Regions from separate parts of the Paenibacillus sp. FSL H3-0457 genome, predicted to be linked through region 1. Evidence: riboswitches for the same ligand, from Rfam matches in the RefSeq annotation. Region 1 holds a riboswitch; each other region holds the start of a gene.

Region 1 (3,283 bases):
ACTAATGACTGTTACACTTGCCACTTCGATGACAGAATAACCTTCCAATCGCTGTTATCCCCAGATTTTTTTGATTCCCTTTCTCTAAAGGGAAAATCCGGTGATAAAGGCGACCGCTTCGCTTTTTCACGTTATTTCTGTCCTCTCCGTCCTCGTGTAAAATTTAAGTTCGTTTTATATGAGAAATTTTATTGGGGTAAGAACTCGTTTGTATATGCCTTGCTCACATCGATCTGTTCATCAAGCAGTTTTTTGCTAAACATCCAGTCGGTGTAGTTCTGCCACACTTCCTGTTTTTGTTCTCCCCAGCGCGGGGCGTCATCTGTGTACTTTGGACTAAGCCATTTCTGGCTTGCCAGTACCAATTCCTTATCCAGATCCGGTACGGCCTTGATCAGAATGTTGGCTGCGTCTTCGGGATGATCAATTGCGTATTGATACCCTTCGGAGGTGGCTTTCAGGAATGCTTTCACCAACTCAGGGTCGTTTTGGATCGTCTGCTCGTTTGTTACGAGGACAGGCGTGTAATAATCCAGTGCATCTGAATAATCCTTCACATATAACATGTCGATCGGTTCCCCGCGCAGTTCGGCTTCAATACCCGTCCAGGCGTAGAAAATCCACGCGAAATCAATATCCCGTTTTACTGCGGTGAAAAAGTCGGCATCACCCATATTAATGTTTTTTACTTTCGATACATCGGCTCCGTCGCCTTCCATAATGGATTGCATCACGGCTTCTTCGACTGGGGAACCCCAACCGCCATAGGTTTTACCTTCAAAATCTTTCGGTGACTTGATATTCCGATCCGCCGGAGCAGCGAAACCAGATGTATTATGCTGAATAACTGCTGCGATGGAGACGAGTGGAACACCCTGTGTGCGGGCTTGAGTTACACTCTCCTGATAACTTACGCCAAAAGGCACTTCATTCGAGGCAACCATTGTATCTGCGCCACCGGCACCTGGTTGTACAATCTCCACGTTCAAGCCTTCGGCCTTGTAAAAACCTTGATCTACAGCTGCATACAGGCCTGTATGATTCGTATTTGGTGTCCAGTCGAGCACCACTTTAATATCTTTCAGGGCGGCAGTGTCACCTTCGTTGTTGCTTTCCGTATTTGTGTTGCCGTTCTGCCCAGCTGGGGCAGCTTCTTTGCCACCACATGCGGCTACAGTCACCATAAGCACGCATAAGAGCAACAATCCCATCGTTTTACGCCATTTCATCTGTGGTCTCTCCTTCGGTATGTCCGGCCGATTGGCACGGGGTACTCCTTGGCTTCATATCCAATCATCTTGCATAAATCGACAGATTTATACCAGTTGAGATCTGGATGACGTTATTTTTGAACAAGTAAAACGTCCATCGATGTCATTCAAGGAAGCCAGACCGCGTTTAGCGGCAGTTTTTCTTGCAATATCAGGAAGGTGATGCTTCCAGTCTTATACTTTCTGATAGTAACAAAAAAAGCGCCCCGTATTCCGGGACGCGTGCAGGCGTTAGAGAGGTGGCGTTCAGCCATAGGGCTGTGCCATTTCGATATACTCCGATTCCTACGCTGGCATGATCCAGATCAGGTCTAAGGGTTAGTATCTTGGTGGGATACACTCTCAGCCGGCCAATTCCGACTCCCCTGGGAAACTATGAAGTTACGGGCATTACTAGGTGTAATTATAGGCCAGCGGGTGGAACGTGTCCAGTCATGAACTGGATAGGGACACGTATAAGTTATCAAACAGGCCGTTATACATATGTATAACAGCCTGCTTGGATGTGTTATTTTCAATAATTATCGTGGCGAATCATATAAGGCAATCTGACTGAGTGCAAAAGCATCGGATTTTGGGTCATAACCTACCTGTTTCTGAGTGGTTTCCAGATTCAATCGTTTAAACCGATTATTCGAGATCCCATGCAGTATGGTGAAGGGTTCCAGATCGGTAGTTGTAATTGCTTTGAACATCAAATCACACAAGTCAGCCGGACTAATATATGCGCTCATATCCCTTGCCTCCAGCACTGGTCCGTCCGGTTGAAAATCATCATATGCACCTATACGTATTGCTACACTTTGTAAACCTTCGGTATACGCAAAATAGGAAGCGAGCGATTCTCCAAAACATTTGCTAACCCCGTACAAATTCCGTGGGCGTGTTGGCATGTCCGGATAGACTTGAGCATCAATGGGATACCCCTCAATCGTCTGTGCACTGCTTGCAAGAATGACTCTTCGTACACCTTGGTCTTTAGCTGCACGGAATACATTAAATGTACCTTTGATATTGATGTCCAACAACGATTCATAAAATCCGGCATTCGGGGAAGGATCTCCCGCCAGATGTACAACCACATCCATGCCTTCGCAAGCATGCTGACAGGCTTCGGGGTCTGTCACATCCAGTGTCATGATCTCATGGCCGGTCCCTTGATACGTATGCAGTCTGTCGATATTTAAATCCGTTAGTCGCAGGTGAAATGCCTCTGACAAGTGTTGGGACAAGTCACGTCCAATTTTTCCGGCTGCGCCGGTAATTAAAATGTTCATAAATCAACTCCAATTCTTAGCGCTGGAAGAACTCAATCCATTCCTTTTCAGGTCCATAGATGAAGAAATAGCGATAACCGTTAGGCAGTGTGATAATCTCTCCGTCGATAAATTCGGCTTCGGTGGATTGGATGCGTTGGTACTCAGAATCAAGATCATGCACGTGGATCGCAAAATGGTGCACCGTACCTTCGGAAGGCAGCTTGTCGCTGTATCCTTGGATTAACTCAATCTCAGTCTCATTACTTCCATTAAAGCCAAGGAAGGCGAGCTTAATGATACCGTTGGTGTGGGTTACCCGGTCTTTCAATTCCAATCCAACAACCTCCGTATAGAAACGGAGTGTAGTTTCCAGATCACGAACGGCAATGCCGACGTGGTCAATGCGTTTTTGAAAACTCACAATCAAAAACCTCCTTATATATTGAAATTTTCTACCATTTTAAGGGATATCATAGAGCTGTACTACATGGTTGTCAAATCCAATTTTAAATTGGAAAAATCATAATTGTTCACAGAATGTTCACTTATGTGGAGGGTTTCCTTATCTCTATAATTACGAAGGTAAACAGAGAGGATGAGAGAATTGCCAACTAGCAAGAAGGAACAAATTATTTTCGGATTAATGATGTGTATAGGAATGGTCTTGGTCATGATGTTCTTCAATCTATGGCACAGTGGGTTACTCGGCAAGATGTCCCCGCTTGAAATACTGCTTCAATTCATATTATGTTT
Region 2 (3,283 bases), 3.5 Mb from region 1:
GCTTCTTTCATCCCAGGCACCCAGTGGGTAGCCGCTGTGATCAGCTTCTGAACACCCTGTACAGAAACGTTCAGATCCGTTCTGCCTGGCAGACTGGTTGCCCCGAGCCAAACTTCGCCATTGGCTTTGGGAACAATATAGATATCCTCTGCATACACCGTTCTGTCAGGTCTGTACCCTGCATGTTCATCTGCGAACTGAACGGCGGCTATTTCACCTTTTACCGACCACACAGGCAAGCTCAGATTCACATGTCTCATCAACTCTTCACTCTGTAATCCAGCCGCTATAATGACATGTTTGCATCTCATCTCGCCGATCGATGTGTTGATCCCCTGCACGCCGTGTTCGTTTGCTTGCACACGTATATCCTGTATGTCCTCCATAACCTGTGCTCCCAATACTTGAGCGGATTCAGCATATGCCTTTGTTAGATGGACTGGAAGAATCTCACTCTCGTAAGGTCTGTAGTAGGCTCCATACGTATCTCTGTTAAGCCATGGTGCCTCCTGTTGCACAACGGAACGATCCCACCACACCTCATCAGCAGACAACGCAGACTTCCGATTATTCTTATAGCTGCTTAATTCACTGTATGAACGAAAAGGAGTTAGGAATCCATGGCGTTGCAGACCAACCTCTACATCACTGAGGGTAGCCATTAGTACCTTTTGCTCATGAAGTAACTGCCTGCTCTGCCTGGCAAGCTTAGCCATCAAAGGATGAGCAAAATCCTCACTGTCTGCCGCCAGCATTCCAGCAGCTGCGCAAGAAGTGCCTCCTGCAATCGCCGAACGATCTACCAGCAGTACATCCTGTCCACGGGAAGCAAGCTCATACGCAATGGCACAACCAACAACGCCTCCGCCTACAATAATCGTTTCTGCATGAATCTTATCCAATTTATCAGTAATGATCTTTTTCATCCTCTCATCTCCTTGATTCAGCGGCTCAAACTTTCTGTAGCAACGATAGCCTGCCTTAATGATTCAGCGGCCCGATCCGGGGAATCGCTCGCCCATACATTCGAAATCACAGCGACTCCCTGTGCGCCTGCAGAGCGAATAGCGTGAATGTTTCCCGGTTCGATGCCCCCAATCGCCATGACAGGAATGGAGACACCAGAGCACACTTCAGCCAGAGCATATAATCCTCTTGGTTCAAGATCAGGCTTACTGTTGGTTGAGTAGACATGCCCGAAGAAAAGGTAATCGGCTCCCCGTTCTTCAGCGATTTTTGCCTCATCGATTGAATGAACAGATACACCCAGACGAATTCGCTGGACATTACTTATAACAGCAGGGTTGTAGTTACGTATAGCCTCTTGCCCCCAATGCACACCGCCATAGATGTCATTCTGTGGTGGCAGTTCTGAACCATTGATAACGATGCGACAAGACGGAACGCCAACACCACGCAGACTTTCAGCCCAACCGATCTTTTGTTGCCACGAGAGTTGTTTCTCTCGTATATGGATGTAGTCCACCCATGGCCAAACGTCCTTTGCAGCTTTTACAAAAGATGCTTGAGTCCCTACACCCGTAGATACAACATGCAGTTCAAATGATCCGTGTACACGTTCATGAGAAATTACCGTACTGTTCATCTCCTTCCATGCGTGAATGCTATGAAAACACAAAAAAGCCACTCCCGTAGGGGAGTGGCTGCGTATTAATTATAGGACCAGATGACTGACTGATACATACAGTTCATTTCGTGCAATAAAGCTATAGACCTTATAGCCATAACGTTATACACGCAACTGCATGTTTCAATTTACTAAGCAAGACGGTTGAATTCTTTCGAATTGCCGTTTGCTCACGTCATTCACTGAAACGCGCTCGCCACTTCCCTACGCTGGTATGATCCAGATCAGGTGCAAAGGGTCCGGAATCGCATTCTTCCATCTCAGCCACATCGTGCGGCCCCCCTAGTGTTCATATGAAGTTGTAGCCTATGTTACCATAGAAGGATTTTTTTGTCACCGTTCATTTCTATTAGCGTTGCTTGAATTGTCTAATTTTTCTCAGACCATTCTTCAACATTCCATGTTTTGGTAACCCAACCCTCGTAGAAATCAGGTTCATGAGATACCAGCAACACCGTTCCCTTGAATTCTTGCAAGGCACGCTGTAACTCAGCTTTAGCTGTGACATCCAAATGGTTCGTCGGCTCATCGAATAGAATCCAGTTGCTTTCACGCATCAAGAGTTTGCATAGACGAACCTTGGCTTGCTCTCCACCACTCAGCATGTTAAGCGGACGGGTAATGTGCTCATTTTTCAACCCGCAGCGAGCGAGATGACCCCGGACCTCATTCTGGGTCAAATGTGAAAACTCATTCCAGACATCCTCAATCGGCGTGATATTTCCAGCACGAACTTCCTGCTCAAAATAGGCCGTTTCGAGATAATCTCCCAAAAAGGTCTTTCCACTGAGTGGAGATATTTTGCCCAAGATGGTTTTCAGCAGCGTCGATTTACCCACACCATTACAACCTACGATGGCAATTTTCTCACCACGTTCAATTGTCATTGTCATCTTAGGCAGCAAAGGATACGTATATCCAATTTCAAAATCAATGCCCTCAAAGACCGTTTTGCTACTCGCACGGGCATCCTTGAATTTGAACGTTGGTTTGGCCGCTTCATCTGGACGATCAATACGTTCAATTCTGTCCAGCTGTTTCTCCCGGCTCTTCGCTCGACCTGAAGTTGAAGCACGTGCCTTGTTACGCTGAATGAAATCTTCCTGCTTCTTGATGTACTCTTGCTGCTTCTCGTACGCATCAATATGCTGGGCTTTATTCATATCAGCCATCTCAAGGAACTTGTTATAGTTCGCTGCATATCTCGTTAATTTGGCAAATTCCAAATGATAAATGACATTTACTACTTCATTCATGAATTCCGTGTCATGGGAGATTAAGAGGAACGCATGAGGGTAGTCCTTCAGGTAACGTGACAACCATTCAATGTGCTCTACATCCAGATAGTTGGTCGGCTCATCCAGCAAAAGGGCTGTAGGTTTCTCAAGCAGAAGCTTGGCAAGAAGCACCTTGGTACGTTGCCCACCACTTAGAGCTGCGACATCCCGATCAAGACCAATTGCGGACAAACCAAGTCCATTGGCCATCTCTTCCACTTTTACGTCAATCAGATAAAAGTCGCCCTGTTCCAGTTGTTCCTGAATATCGCCCATCTCTTCCAGCAACTGCTCCAGCTTATCTGGATCTGCATCTGCCATCTGGTCCGTTATATTCATCATTTCTTTTTCTAATTCA
Region 3 (3,283 bases), 520 kb from region 1:
ACTTCTCGTGCACATTACCCAGGTTAATCACACCCTCGCCATCGAGACAGCATGGAACCACCGTTCCATCTACAAGCACAGCTGCCTGACCGCGAAGTGCATGGCAGAAGCCTTTGCCGTCATCTTCAGGTGCATCCAGACTCGGCCACTGGAACTCATGGTCCTGATTCAGGTATACATTCGGGGCAATTTTGACCCCGCTGCCTGGAACTACTTTTTCCTCAATGCGGAAATCCAGATTGAACTCACGTTCCAATACTTCAAGGGTCTCCCGATTTCGATTCATCTGAGCATTTGTGAAGTTATCCTGTGTCAGATTCCACAACCGAAATGAGATGATGACATTGTGCTTAACGGCCTCGTGTACAAAGGACAAAATATGACGCAGGTATCCGTCACGGTCTGTTGAACCTTCATGCCCATCGAAACTGTGCAGGGAGAAATTCATCTGCCGCAGCGCCGGTTTGCCAAGCAATTTATGCTGAGTCTTGGGCAGCAGTGTACCATTCGTTGTAATGTTCACCTTGAGTCCCTTCTCATGTGCGGAATCGAGCAACAAATCTATTTTGGGATGCAACAAGGGTTCGCCTTTGACATGTAGATAAATATGATTGGTGTGTGGTTTAACTTGATCCAGTATATTGTTGAAGACTTCAGGGTCAATGAATCCTTTGGCACGCTGTGTCTGCGGACAGAAGCTGCATGCCAGATTGCAGATACTCGTGATCTCAATATATACTTTTTTGAACGTTTTCAACTCGGGTCCCCATTCTGCCTAGGAGGGAGAACAATCCCACCTGCATTTTGTGATCCGGCCAATATGCGCCACCCCTATTATATCGGGTTAGGGAGCCCAGGTAAATTGTTCAGTTGTTCGGGTCTGACTCCAAGTTCATCTCAAGAATTCCATCATGCTGCCTCTTTACAGTTCATGTTCGAGTGATATATGCTGAACAGACAACTGCATATCTTGAACTTTTGCACTAGGGGAGCCTTGCGGCTGAGACGAATATGATTATTCGGACCCTTTGAACCTGATCTGGATCATACCAGCGGAGGGAAGTGGAGCGGCCTTTTAGTAAGCGGATTTTTTTCATGTATGTGAAGATAAATTGCGGATTTAACTTACAGACCCACTCATTTCTCCGGAAATGGGTGGGTCTTTTTTGTTCCTTTTGCAGAGTATAGGATGCCGTTGTTATTCCAGCAGTCTGACATCAAGGGGGTGAGGATCAGATGAACAACCATGTAACCATTGAGAACGTTAGCTTCGCTTTTCCTGAAAAAAAGGATTCACCCGTGCTCGCCAATGTGTCGCTTAAGGTCCAACAAGGAGAATTTGTCTCGCTCATTGGCTCCAGCGGGTCAGGTAAAAGCACGCTCTTCAAGCTACTCGCAGGCTTGCATGAGCCAACCGTCGGCACCATCGATATTGCTGATGTACCGCACGGACAACGGCTCGGACGAGTCGCCTATATGCCGCAGAAAGATCTGCTGTTATCCTGGCGTACCGTCATGGAGAACTGCATGCTTCCTTCCGAGTTGGCACGAGGCCGACAGGACAAGGACAAGTTACGTGCCAACATCCTAGCTGGATTGGCAAGGTTCGGCCTGTCGGGTTATGAACAGGCCTATCCAGATGAATTGTCCGGCGGCATGCGGCAGCGGGTGGCATTGCTGCGTACCTTACTTACAGGCGGGCAGCTCATGTTGCTGGATGAACCCTTCGGTGCACTCGACGCCTTAACCAAACGAGAAATGCATCGCTGGTTGCTCGAGCTGTGGGAGGGCTTTGGCCAAACCGTGCTGTTCATTACACATGACATTGAAGAAGCCCTGCTGTTAAGTGACCGTATCATTCTGTTAACTCCAGGGGGGCAAGGTCAGCAGTTGCGGGAGATGACGGTTCCTTTACCACGCCCAAGGCATTCGGACATGATCTACGAACTGGCTCTCGTGCAGATGAGGCAACAACTGGAGGAACAATTACATGCAAAATGATAGAGCTGAGGTTAGCGTTTGGACGTGGTGTTTAAAGTGGCTCTCGAGGTCGTTTTCCCAATATGGTTTGTTTATTATGCTCATGTTCTTATTAATGGCGATCTGGGAAGTGATTGTGCGTATGGGATGGGTGCCCTCCTTCATCATTCCTGCACCTACGGCCATCGCAAGCTCACTGGTTGAACATCGCCGTCTGCTGTTGACCATCCATCTGCCTGCTACCTTTATGGAGGTTGTTGTTGGTTTTGTCTTGTCCATAGTGACTGGAATTACGCTGGCAACAGGCATGCATATGAACCGATCGATTGAAAAGGCCTTGTATCCCTTCATCGTGATCAGTCAGACCATACCGTTGATTGCCTTGTCCCCCGTATTTATCCTGTGGTTTGGTTACACGTTGTGGAGCAAAGTCGCCGTGGTATTTTTAATCGCATTCTTCCCCATTGTGGTCAGTACCTACGATGGACTCCGCCAAGGCGATCCAGAGCAGCGTGAACTGTTGCTCACCATGGGCGCCAGCAAGTGGGATATTTTTTGCAAACTCCAGGTTCCGCTGGCACTTCCCTCTTTTTTCTCGGGGCTAAAGATGTCTGTGGTGTACTGCGTGGTTGGGGCAACGATTGGCGAATGGCTCGGTGGTAGCAAAGGTCTAGGGTACTTCAGCCGTCGTATGTCCAGCAACATGAACACGGATGCGATGTTTGCCGCCATTTTGCTGTTATCCCTGCTTGGGATCGTTTTGTTTGTACTGATTACCTGGCTGGAGAAACGGTTTAGCATACGGCGTCATCGTCATGGAGGCAAAAGAAAGGTTGGATAATACTTAGACAGAAATTAGATGTAAATACAGTAGTTACAATCTTCAAAACAAAACATATCTTATGCACAATTTCAGCAACATCTTCAATCAGTTCATTGTCACATTATCGTTAACATGCTGTTGCCCATTTTCTACAAATCAAAACGATGAAATGAGGAACTTCATTTATGAATAACAAAGGTATATACTCCCTGCTTCCCATCATACTCATTAGCCTTTTGCTGATCGTTAGCGGATGCAGCACCACAGACAATAGCCAAAATACGCCAACAACAGATTCGGCAACCAATACACAGCAAACAGATCCGTCTGCAACCGAACCTGCATCAGACGCCAAAGATAAACTGTCTATCATGCTCGACTGGTACCCGAATGCAGTACACTCCTTCATCTATGTGGCTCAGGAAAAAGGATACTTTGCAGACCAAGGTCTGGATGTCGAAATTCAGATGCCTGCGGATA

Evidence for each region. A riboswitch is a leader RNA that binds a small molecule or an ion and turns the genes downstream of it on or off. The one in region 1 is predicted to bind thiamine pyrophosphate.
Region 2: linked by a shared signal. The riboswitch ahead of MHH25_RS17720 (thiamine phosphate synthase) and the one ahead of MHH25_RS02375 (ABC transporter substrate-binding protein) in region 1 are both predicted to bind thiamine pyrophosphate.
Region 3: linked by a shared signal. The riboswitch ahead of MHH25_RS04655 (ABC transporter ATP-binding protein) and the one ahead of MHH25_RS02375 (ABC transporter substrate-binding protein) in region 1 are both predicted to bind thiamine pyrophosphate.

Annotation. Positions count from the first base shown of each region.
Region 1 is NZ_CP150283.1:498,554-501,836, forward strand. It holds gene MHH25_RS02375 (ABC transporter substrate-binding protein) at 189-1,229, opposite strand; TPP riboswitch at 1,536-1,648, opposite strand; gene MHH25_RS02380 (NAD(P)-dependent oxidoreductase) at 1,793-2,548, opposite strand; gene MHH25_RS02385 (VOC family protein) at 2,565-2,951, opposite strand; gene MHH25_RS02390 (hypothetical protein) at 3,126-3,283, shown strand, end outside.
Region 2 is NZ_CP150283.1:4,007,352-4,010,634, forward strand. It holds gene thiO (glycine oxidase ThiO) at 1-926, opposite strand, end outside; gene MHH25_RS17720 (thiamine phosphate synthase) at 944-1,606, opposite strand; TPP riboswitch at 1,833-1,942, opposite strand; gene MHH25_RS17725 (ABC-F family ATP-binding cassette domain-containing protein) at 2,017-3,283, opposite strand, start outside.
Region 3 is NZ_CP150283.1:1,016,532-1,019,814, reverse strand. It holds gene MHH25_RS04660 (radical SAM/SPASM domain-containing protein) at 1-757, opposite strand, end outside; TPP riboswitch at 976-1,078, shown strand; gene MHH25_RS04655 (ABC transporter ATP-binding protein) at 1,237-2,001, shown strand; gene MHH25_RS04650 (ABC transporter permease) at 1,991-2,821, shown strand; gene MHH25_RS04645 (ABC transporter substrate-binding protein) at 2,989-3,283, shown strand, end outside.